4 regions of the Desulfuribacillus alkaliarsenatis genome follow, and region 1 is predicted to be linked to each of the others. Evidence: riboswitches for the same ligand, from Rfam matches in the RefSeq annotation. Region 1 holds a riboswitch; each other region holds the start of a gene.
The links. A riboswitch is a leader RNA that binds a small molecule or an ion and turns the genes downstream of it on or off. The one in region 1 is predicted to bind cyclic di-GMP.
Positions count from the first base shown of each region.

Region 1 (2,206 bases):
GGTTTGCTTTAACGTTTCTCTAAATCGTTCTTCCACCTGCTGATTCATGCCTAGTTCATATACAGAAAACAACACATTAGTCTTATCTAATAAACGTATAACTACCTTTTCTCCAAAAATTGTTGGTAGTGTTGAAATACGTAGGTCAACGTTGTTGTTACCTGACTTAATTTGTATACGTCCATCCTGGGGTACACGCTTCTCGGAGATATCCATATCTGCCATAATCTTAATCCTAGATACCAGCGATGGATGTGTTTGCTTGGGTAATTCCATCATATCTTGGAGGATACCATCAATCCTATAACGTACACGTAGTAGTCTTTCTGCAGGCTCTATGTGAATATCTGAAGCCTTTTCTTTAATCGATTGTTGGATAATAGCATTTACTGCCTTAGTAATCGGTGCTTCATCTGTAGCGTTTGCTAGCTCATCAAGGTTAATCGTATCAGTGATGCTATCATCTTGCTTCTGCATTTCTTTAAGCTGTCCACCAAAGGCTTGACGTACTGAATCTGTCAGACCAAAGTATCTAGAAATTACTCTATCGAGCTCATGCTCAGTAGCAATCACAGGCTCCACCTCATAGCCCGTAGCCATTTTCACATCATCAAAGGCTACTAAGTTTAATGGATCTGCCATTGCTAAACGTAAAGTATTATCGCGCTTTTCAATTGGAATAATTTTATGCCTTCTTGCTAAATCTCCATCAATTAGCTTAACAATTTTCGGGTCTAATCGTAGCTTGTGCAGGGCAATCTGTGGAATACCCAACTGAAACTCTAGCACTTCGTTTATACTCTGCTGGGTAATAAAACCAAGCTGAATTAGCGCCTCCCCTAAGCGTACTCCCATTTCCTTTTGAACTCTCAAGGCTTCCTGAAGCTGTGATTCCGTTATTAGATTAGATTCTACAAGTAAATCTCCTAGACGTTTTTTCCCAGGTTTAGCCATGTTGTACCTCCGCAAATATTAATTATCTATGCTAATTATAAACCGTTATCTGCTTTATTGTCATTCAATAATTATATATAAAAAAGACCCCATGACAAAAATCATGTGGGTCGGTTTCACTACTAGCTCCTTCTAACCCAAGTGACCATAATAGAGGTTAGATGTCATAACTCCCATATTTATATGTATTCTACAAAAAAGTGATAATTCCTTTAAATTATTATAAAAAATTAGGTATTAAGGCTTCCAAACTTTTGTAGAGTTCGGTCCTTTTGTACTACCTATTGCTTGTCGTACCTTTTCCACCATTTATGTTATTTGCATTTCTATGTCGTTCTCCAATTTCTATAATTCTAGGAACTGAATCGTAGGAATTACTAGTAATCAGCTCTTGTTGTGGCTGGTTGTTAGAATCCCATACCCTATACAAATCGATTGTATATCCCACTTCCCCAGCTCCGACTACATGCTCACTCAAAGGACTTAATGCTGTATTTAAGTAATACTCAACTTCAGGCTGAATAGTTCGTTTGTTTCTCGTTTCTAATGAGTAGTTGATATAATCTGTCTGATTGCCGAACACCTGAACTTCAACCTTATTATCGAGAATTTTCAAACTGACATACATGTTTCTTCTTTTAGAGTTTGTCAGTTTTAAATCTTCTGATTTCTTAACTACGGACGCATCATACCCTAGTGGCGCATATGGAACTGGACGACTGTTATTATGATGCTCCATAATGTCTAGTCCTGCCTTAAGCGCAGCAACATAGAGGGTAGTAGCAACCTGTGACACACCACCACCGTAGCCCTCTGAGCTTGAATCATTTTCCACTCCTGGTGCAATCGTGTATCCATTGTTAGCAGTATATGGACTAGCTAGCTCATTAAAAGAAAAGGCCGCCTGTGGTGAGATTACAAAATGTTCTATACGCTCGACTGAACGCATCATGTTATGAAGCTGGTTCCTATCTGTCGTATCAATTACTGTCGTATAGGTAGCAAAATGGCGATTAACGTCATGCAACTCCCTTGCTGACACCCTAGGCATCACCTCATTTAAAGCTACCTGAAAGTAATCTGCTGGAAATGCGTAAGCGATAGCGTTCTGAATCTCCATAATCAATTGCTCAATATTTAGGACTGATCCTATTTGCTCAGCTGTTTTTTCGATTCTATTGCCTACTTTATAAACAGTAGCATCGATGACAGGTATATTAACTTGAGTCGCTATCTCTTCTAAATACTCCTG
Region 1 is NZ_MIJE01000001.1:244,984-247,189, reverse strand. It holds gene BHF68_RS01185 (GspE/PulE family protein) at 1-954, opposite strand, end outside; cyclic di-GMP riboswitch class II at 1,054-1,137, opposite strand; gene BHF68_RS01180 (VanW family protein) at 1,232-2,206, opposite strand, start outside.

Region 2 (2,206 bases), on a different contig from region 1:
ATTAAGAAACAATTAGCTCCTATAAAGACACTTACAGAAGTGTCACAGAAAATGTCGAACAGTGATTTGCGATTTGAGCCAGTTAATATCAATTCAAGTTATGAGTTAAACACATTAGGTGATGCATTTAACACTATGAGTGAAAAAATTCGTGAACTGGTAAAATCCTTACAAACAAAGAACAATGATTTGCGAGAAGCTGCAAATGTATTGAAGGTGAATTCACAACAATCAATTAAAGCCTCCGATATGACATCAGATGCGATTCATGATGTGGCTCGTAGCGCTGAAACGCAGTTAACTAGCGCTAAAGAGACATCTGTTGCTATGGAAGAAATGGCTGTAGGGATAGGTAGGGTGGCTGAAACATCAACGCTAGTTGCAGAATCATCTAACGAGATGCGTATTAAGGCGCAAGAAGGAAATAGTTCGATGAAAAGCAGTATTGAAAGTATATCAATGATTAGAGATGGTGTAACGGAAACATCGCATATTATCAACGAATTGAAAACAGACTCAGAGGAGATTGGCGGGATAGCCAATATCATATCAGAGATTTCTGAGCAGACTAATCTTTTAGCACTGAACGCTGCTATTGAAGCCGCTAGGGCAGGAGAAGCAGGCAAGGGTTTTGCTGTGGTAGCTGATGAAATACGTAAGTTAGCTGATCAAACATCGAAATCTACTGGTAAGATATATCAAATAATACAACAAATTCAGAACAAAACAATACAGGCTTCCGCTTCTATGGAGGGCAGTAAGCAAGAAGTTGAGAAAGGAATAAAAGTTTTTGAAGAAGTAACTAATATATTCTCGGAGATTGTAACCTCTGTAGAAGGTGTTGCTTCCCAGGTTGAGGACTTATCTGCTATCGCGGAACAAATGTCTGCTAGCTCGGAAGAAGTAACTGCTTCAGTACAAGAACTGGCTAGTACATCAAGTGCTACAACTGATAGAACTCAAGACATTACAAAAATGGCTGAAGAGCAGTTGGTTATTATGAAAACGGTTGTAAACGCAGCAGAGCAGTTGAACGATATGGCAGAAGACTTACAAGAACTGAGCAAAAGTTTTAAATTATAAATTGCAAAATTTGTATTTCATATAGTATAATTTAATAAAACTTGACTAGAGAAAAAACTATATACTGTATTGGAAGCAAAGAAGAGTCATCTATTATTTGGGCGCTTTAGATGATTATGAGCGAGTAGCGCAACCGACCATACTTATGGTCGGTTTTTTGTGTGCATATAGAATGGATAGGGGATAGGTTTCGTGAGAAAAATTGCATTAATTGATGACAGTAAAACATTTCGTGTTTATGCAAGGCAGATTCTAGAGCAAGAGCAATATCAAGTGGAAGAATTTAACGACGCTGAGGTGTTTTTTAATGTGACAAAGGACTTCAATGAGTATGCTCTGATTATTACAGACTTACATATGCCTGGTATGAGCGGGCTGACAGCATTGGAGAACATTCGCTTCAACCCAATTACGGAAAAAATCCCTGTTCTTTTAATTACAGGGAAGCCTTCGAAGGACGTAGTAGAGCTTGCGGTACGCTATAAAGTGAATGACTTTATAAGTAAACCATTTACTTCTGATGTATTGCTTTCACGTGTTAACAAAATCTTAAAATAATAACGCTTTCATTGTGTGAAGTTGGGTAAAAGCTTGGACAATGACAGTGTTGAGATGGTAGAATATAAGTACTAAAAGAGTAACAAAAGCATATAATAAAAAGCTTGAAATTACTATTTTAAAAGGAGTGTTTGCTATGGTTATGGACCAGAAGCCAAGAACGGTTGTGCACTTTAAGAGTGAAGAACGTAGAACAGTCAATGAAATTGCGGATTTCCTCAGAGTTGTTGCTGACAAGCTTGACACACAAGGTTCATTTCAAATTGAACAAGCAGGCGAGCAGTTTGATATCAGACCTGAAGGCAACACAAAGCTAGAGCTTAAGTATGAAAGCAAAGGTGAACGGCACAAGTTTGAAATAGAAATTGAATGGAAGCCTGGCCAAGAAGATAAATCATTTACAATAAGATAGATTGAATTAATCAGTCTTTTTCGTTAATAAGTTTAATGAAAAAGACTTTTTTCAGTAGTGACAGTAAACGTTCAGTAGAAGTTTAGTAGAGCGTAGTTATGGGGGAAAAAGCCATGGGGAAATCACGCAAATTTGCTATTATTGCCGCAAGTT
Region 2 is NZ_MIJE01000031.1:85,856-88,061, reverse strand. It holds gene BHF68_RS10150 (methyl-accepting chemotaxis protein) at 1-1,083, shown strand, start outside; cyclic di-GMP riboswitch class II at 1,146-1,231, shown strand; gene BHF68_RS10145 (response regulator) at 1,276-1,641, shown strand; gene BHF68_RS10140 (amphi-Trp domain-containing protein) at 1,778-2,053, shown strand; gene BHF68_RS10135 (ABC transporter substrate-binding protein) at 2,167-2,206, shown strand, end outside.
Region 2: linked by a shared signal. The riboswitch ahead of BHF68_RS10145 (response regulator) and the one ahead of BHF68_RS01185 (GspE/PulE family protein) in region 1 are both predicted to bind cyclic di-GMP.

Region 3 (2,206 bases), on a different contig from region 1:
ATTATCATAATTGCAATAATTGCCCCAAAAATAGCCATAAATAATGCTGTATTTATTACAAATGATACTCCTTTTATGGCTCCAATAAGTGCTAGTAATTTGACATCACCTGCACCTATGCCGCCCATCATATATGGTATTATAAGTATTAGTAGTCCTGTAAATAAGCCCATTAGTGCAAAAGTTAATCCTTCCCAGCCTGTCATAACAATGTGGATAATAAGTGTAATAATCAGTGCTGGAAGGAGAACTTTATTATATATTTTGCGACTACGAATATCTGTCACTACACAAATTACTAATGTAATTATAAGTACTGCATTTAACCACATTGTCAGATACCTCACTCTCTTTTTTAGAAATGGCCTTACGCAAACGTACGTAAGGCCATTTCTAAAAGTTAAATTTCTAATTTACATTTATTAAGGAGTATTTTCACGGTTGGTAACAATATTAACTACTCCATCATACATTTCAATGATTTGCTCTCTTAATAATGCCAATGCTCCTACTACTGCTACTGCGATTAAACCTAGAACTAAACCATACTCCGTCATCCCTTGACCTTCTTCTTCAATTAATAATCCTTTAAATTTGTTTAACATATTAACAACCTCCAATTTTTATTTTTTAGTTTGTAATTTTAATATCTGACCAATATCAACTTTTTTCTTGTTAATGACTCCTACTGGAAGCTCTATGATGTCTCTAGTATGCTTGTGAATACTTCCAATTGTGTTAGGTTTTAATTCATGCTGTACAGCTATTACCTGTTGTTTTTCATCCAGATAAACTACATCTATTGGATATCTCATGAAGAAGGTATGTATCGATCGGCAGGGGGAAAGATATAAAGCATTACCTTCTTGAAGTCTAGCTGTAAACATTAAACCCTTTAACCTTGACCAGAAGCTTGTTGCCATCTGTACATCATCGGCTATCGTGACACCTGTGGTTTGATTGACTAACGCCAATATCCCTCCTCCTTCTGAAAAATAAAATGATCCCTGCCTTCTTCCGAAAGTAGGGATACTGCAATTGAAAAAAACACCCTAATCTTTCGGTAGCTGGCTGGCATAATGCACGTATGCATTGTAGCCCCTGTAGCTTTGCGTCACTGATTTTCATCAGCTTTGCCTTTATCGAGATTCAGCGATGTTTATCGTCCGAACCTTTTTATACTCTTATTATACGAAGCGCTATTTAGATATACCATCCACCTTTGTTTTCATTTTAATACTTGATAAATAACTGCTATTGTCACAATAAAGACAAGTTATAAAAGCCATATAAAAAGACTATAGAACTATGCTTTTTGAACGCGCAATTCTATAGTCGTAGTAATATGGTATCAATAGAGTGTTATATTCCATATATTTCTGTTTTTGTAATTGTTCCAAAAAGATTCCATAGTTCTATGTACCCAGTAAACTACCTACCCTAAAGGTCCCGCATTAATTATTAGCTAGGAATTTAGTCGCAAATGCTCCTTGTTATTACTTAATAACCTTTAGCAGTTCTTTAAACTTATCTCCTTTAGACACTTTTAAAAGTTCGAACAATGCCATTTCAACAGTGGTAAAGCTTGCTCCTAGTGAAACGATTTTTTCAATACCAGCATTTTTATTGGCTTCAGTTCTTGAAGATACAGCATCGATAACAACTTCAACATCAAAGTTTTTACTTAATAAGTCAACTGCCGTTTGATATATACAAATGTGTGTCTCTATACCAGCCAATAACACTTGATTCTTATTAACTGCTAATAGCCTATTAATAAAATCTTCGTTCTCGCAACAGCTGTAGCAATGTTTTTCTATAGGCTGCCAATCTGCAAATAATCCTTTAACTTCATCAACCGTAGCGCCTAACCCTTCTGGATATTGTTCTACTACTATGATTGGTATTTCCAAAATCTGTGCACCTTTGATAAGCTTTTGTAAGTTAATAAATAGGTTTTCCTTGTCAAACATTGATTGTGCTAGCTTACCCTGTACATCAACTACTACTAAAACAGTATTATCTTTATCTAGCATAACTTATTCTCCTCCAATATATAGGTTGTTTTTTATTATTTTACATTATTTATTAACACAAAAAAAGAGATCATAAGATCTCTTTTAGCTTATAGGTATTGCATCTGTTGGACAGGACTCTGATGCTTCTCTAACACTATCTTCCAATTCAGAAGATACTGAGTCAGTTT
Region 3 is NZ_MIJE01000032.1:38,997-41,202, forward strand. It holds gene BHF68_RS10935 (A24 family peptidase) at 1-332, opposite strand, end outside; gene BHF68_RS10940 (Flp family type IVb pilin) at 423-605, opposite strand; gene BHF68_RS10945 (DUF192 domain-containing protein) at 624-974, opposite strand; cyclic di-GMP riboswitch class I at 1,060-1,148, opposite strand; gene BHF68_RS10950 (hydrolase) at 1,497-2,036, opposite strand; gene BHF68_RS10955 (ferredoxin) at 2,121-2,206, opposite strand, start outside.
Region 3: linked by a shared signal. The riboswitch ahead of BHF68_RS10945 (DUF192 domain-containing protein) and the one ahead of BHF68_RS01185 (GspE/PulE family protein) in region 1 are both predicted to bind cyclic di-GMP.

Region 4 (2,206 bases), on a different contig from region 1:
TGAAGTCAATATGTTATTAAAAAATGCTGATGTAGCAATGTATGCTGCAAAAAATAAAGGTAGAAATCAGTATGTTTTTTACCAAACTTCAATGAATGAACGTGCCGAAGAGCTGCTGCTATTAGAAAATGAGTTAAGACAAGCGCTAGAGAAGGAACAGCTAGTTTTATATTATCAGCCTCAAATAGATATAAAAACTAAAAATATAATCGGATTAGAAGCGTTGGTTAGGTGGAATCATCCAAGGTTAAAGTTTGTGTCCCCTGCGGATTTTATACCATTAGCTGAAGAGACAGGTTTAATTGTGCAGATTGGTGAGTGGGTGCTAAAGACAGCGTGCAAGACAATGAAAAAGTTATTAGAGACAAACTTTCCAGCGACTAATATGGCGGTTAATATATCTGTAAAACAATTTACGCATCAAGGCTTTATAGAGACGGTAGAACAGGCATTACAGGAGGCTAATTTAGAGCCGCGCTATTTGGATTTAGAGGTTACAGAGAGCTTGGCCATGAATGATGTAGAGTGGGTGGCTGAGACGTTGCATGTTCTCAGGAGAATAGGTGTAACGATTTCGATTGATGATTTTGGTACTGGTTACTCTTCTTTGAACAATTTTAGAAGCCTTCCGATTAACAAGCTAAAGATAGATAAATCATTCGTAAATAGGGTCACCTTTGACCAAAAGGATGATGCTATTGTTAAATCTGTGATAAATCTTGCCCATAGCTTAAACCTTACGGTGATTGCTGAAGGTGTAGAGACTTTAGATCAGTTTGAATTACTTCGTAATTATCGCTGTGATGCATTTCAAGGATATTTATTTAGTAAGCCCGTTCCAGAGGGGAAGTTAAATTCATTGCTAATGTCACTAAAATAGTTAGCAATAGAAGGAAAATTGTTAAAAAGCAGAAAAATGTAGAAATTTATTGCAAAAATATATTGAAGTTAATAGATAGGTGATGTAGTATACTAGTTGGGAAATTAAACGTAGGTAATTGGTCGTATTTGTCGCTAAGCACAATAATATAAAATGTTCAGAAAATAGCAAACTGACTGAAAGGTCAGGACGCAAAGCTATGGGTCTAAGTCTATGTAATATAGATATGATAGCCAAGTTGCCTAACATTCTAAGAAATGGGGGTAGCTATTTATAGCTGCCCTATTCTGTTTTTCTGGATATTGGTAATAAGTTTACTTTGTTTGACAAAATAAGCCAAATAATAAGTGCGTAATGATCTAATATTTCCAAATAGAAGTATGTGTTAATGAAATAGTTGGAGATGAGGAGGAGTGTAATGAAAAGGACTACGTTTGTAATTATAGCAAGTTTTATGGTTCTAGCAGTTGTATATCCGGTGTATGGACAAGCTGATGAACAAATTAGAGTTTCTGGAGCAAGTACGATGTTTCCGTTTGTTGCAGAAATATTGGAGCTACACAAAGAAATACATGGTGTGGAATTTGAGATTGCTGCTGGTGGAAGTGGAACAGGGATTAATAATACTATCTCTGGAGCATCGGATATAGGAATGGCTTCAAGGTCAATAAGTGATAGTGAGAAGCTGCAAGTAGAAGATTTATTAGTTGGATTAGATACAATTGTCTTCGTTGTTAACGAAAGGAATCCAATTAATGAAATTTCACAAGCTCAATTAAAGGAAATGTATAGTCAAGAAAACGTAACCTGGGAGCGTTTTGGTTGGACTAATACACCTATTGTATTAGTATCTAAGGAGATAGGTAGAGCTACACTTGATCTGTTCGAAGATTTTGCAGGAATAAAAAGCCCATACAGGGAGCAACAAGAAACGCCTAAAATTTTAGAAAGTGCCATAGAAGTAGGGGCTAACCTTGAGGTTGCGACTATAGTAGGAGGAATTCCAAATGCTATAGGTTACTTATCTTTAGGGACTGCTGTAGAGTTGCAAGAACGCGGTATGCCAATCAAGATATTACGCTTAGAAGGCGTAGAAGCTACGACTGATAATATCGTAAATGGAAGTTATCCTATCTTAAGGGAATTGAATGTGGTTTATCGTGCAGATAATGAAGCCAAGGTCCAATCACTATTAGAGCTATTACTTAGTGACCAAGGGCAGGAAATTATTGAAAAACACTCATTCATTCCAGTGAATTAAGGAGGGCATCATGAAAATATCTATTGGTAGAAAAATCATTATTCCCTTTGCAGTTCTTGGGATAT
Region 4 is NZ_MIJE01000002.1:71,063-73,268, reverse strand. It holds gene BHF68_RS03990 (sensor domain-containing protein) at 1-880, shown strand, start outside; cyclic di-GMP riboswitch class I at 1,037-1,126, shown strand; gene BHF68_RS03985 (phosphate ABC transporter substrate-binding protein) at 1,299-2,141, shown strand; gene BHF68_RS03980 (methyl-accepting chemotaxis protein) at 2,152-2,206, shown strand, end outside.
Region 4: linked by a shared signal. The riboswitch ahead of BHF68_RS03985 (phosphate ABC transporter substrate-binding protein) and the one ahead of BHF68_RS01185 (GspE/PulE family protein) in region 1 are both predicted to bind cyclic di-GMP.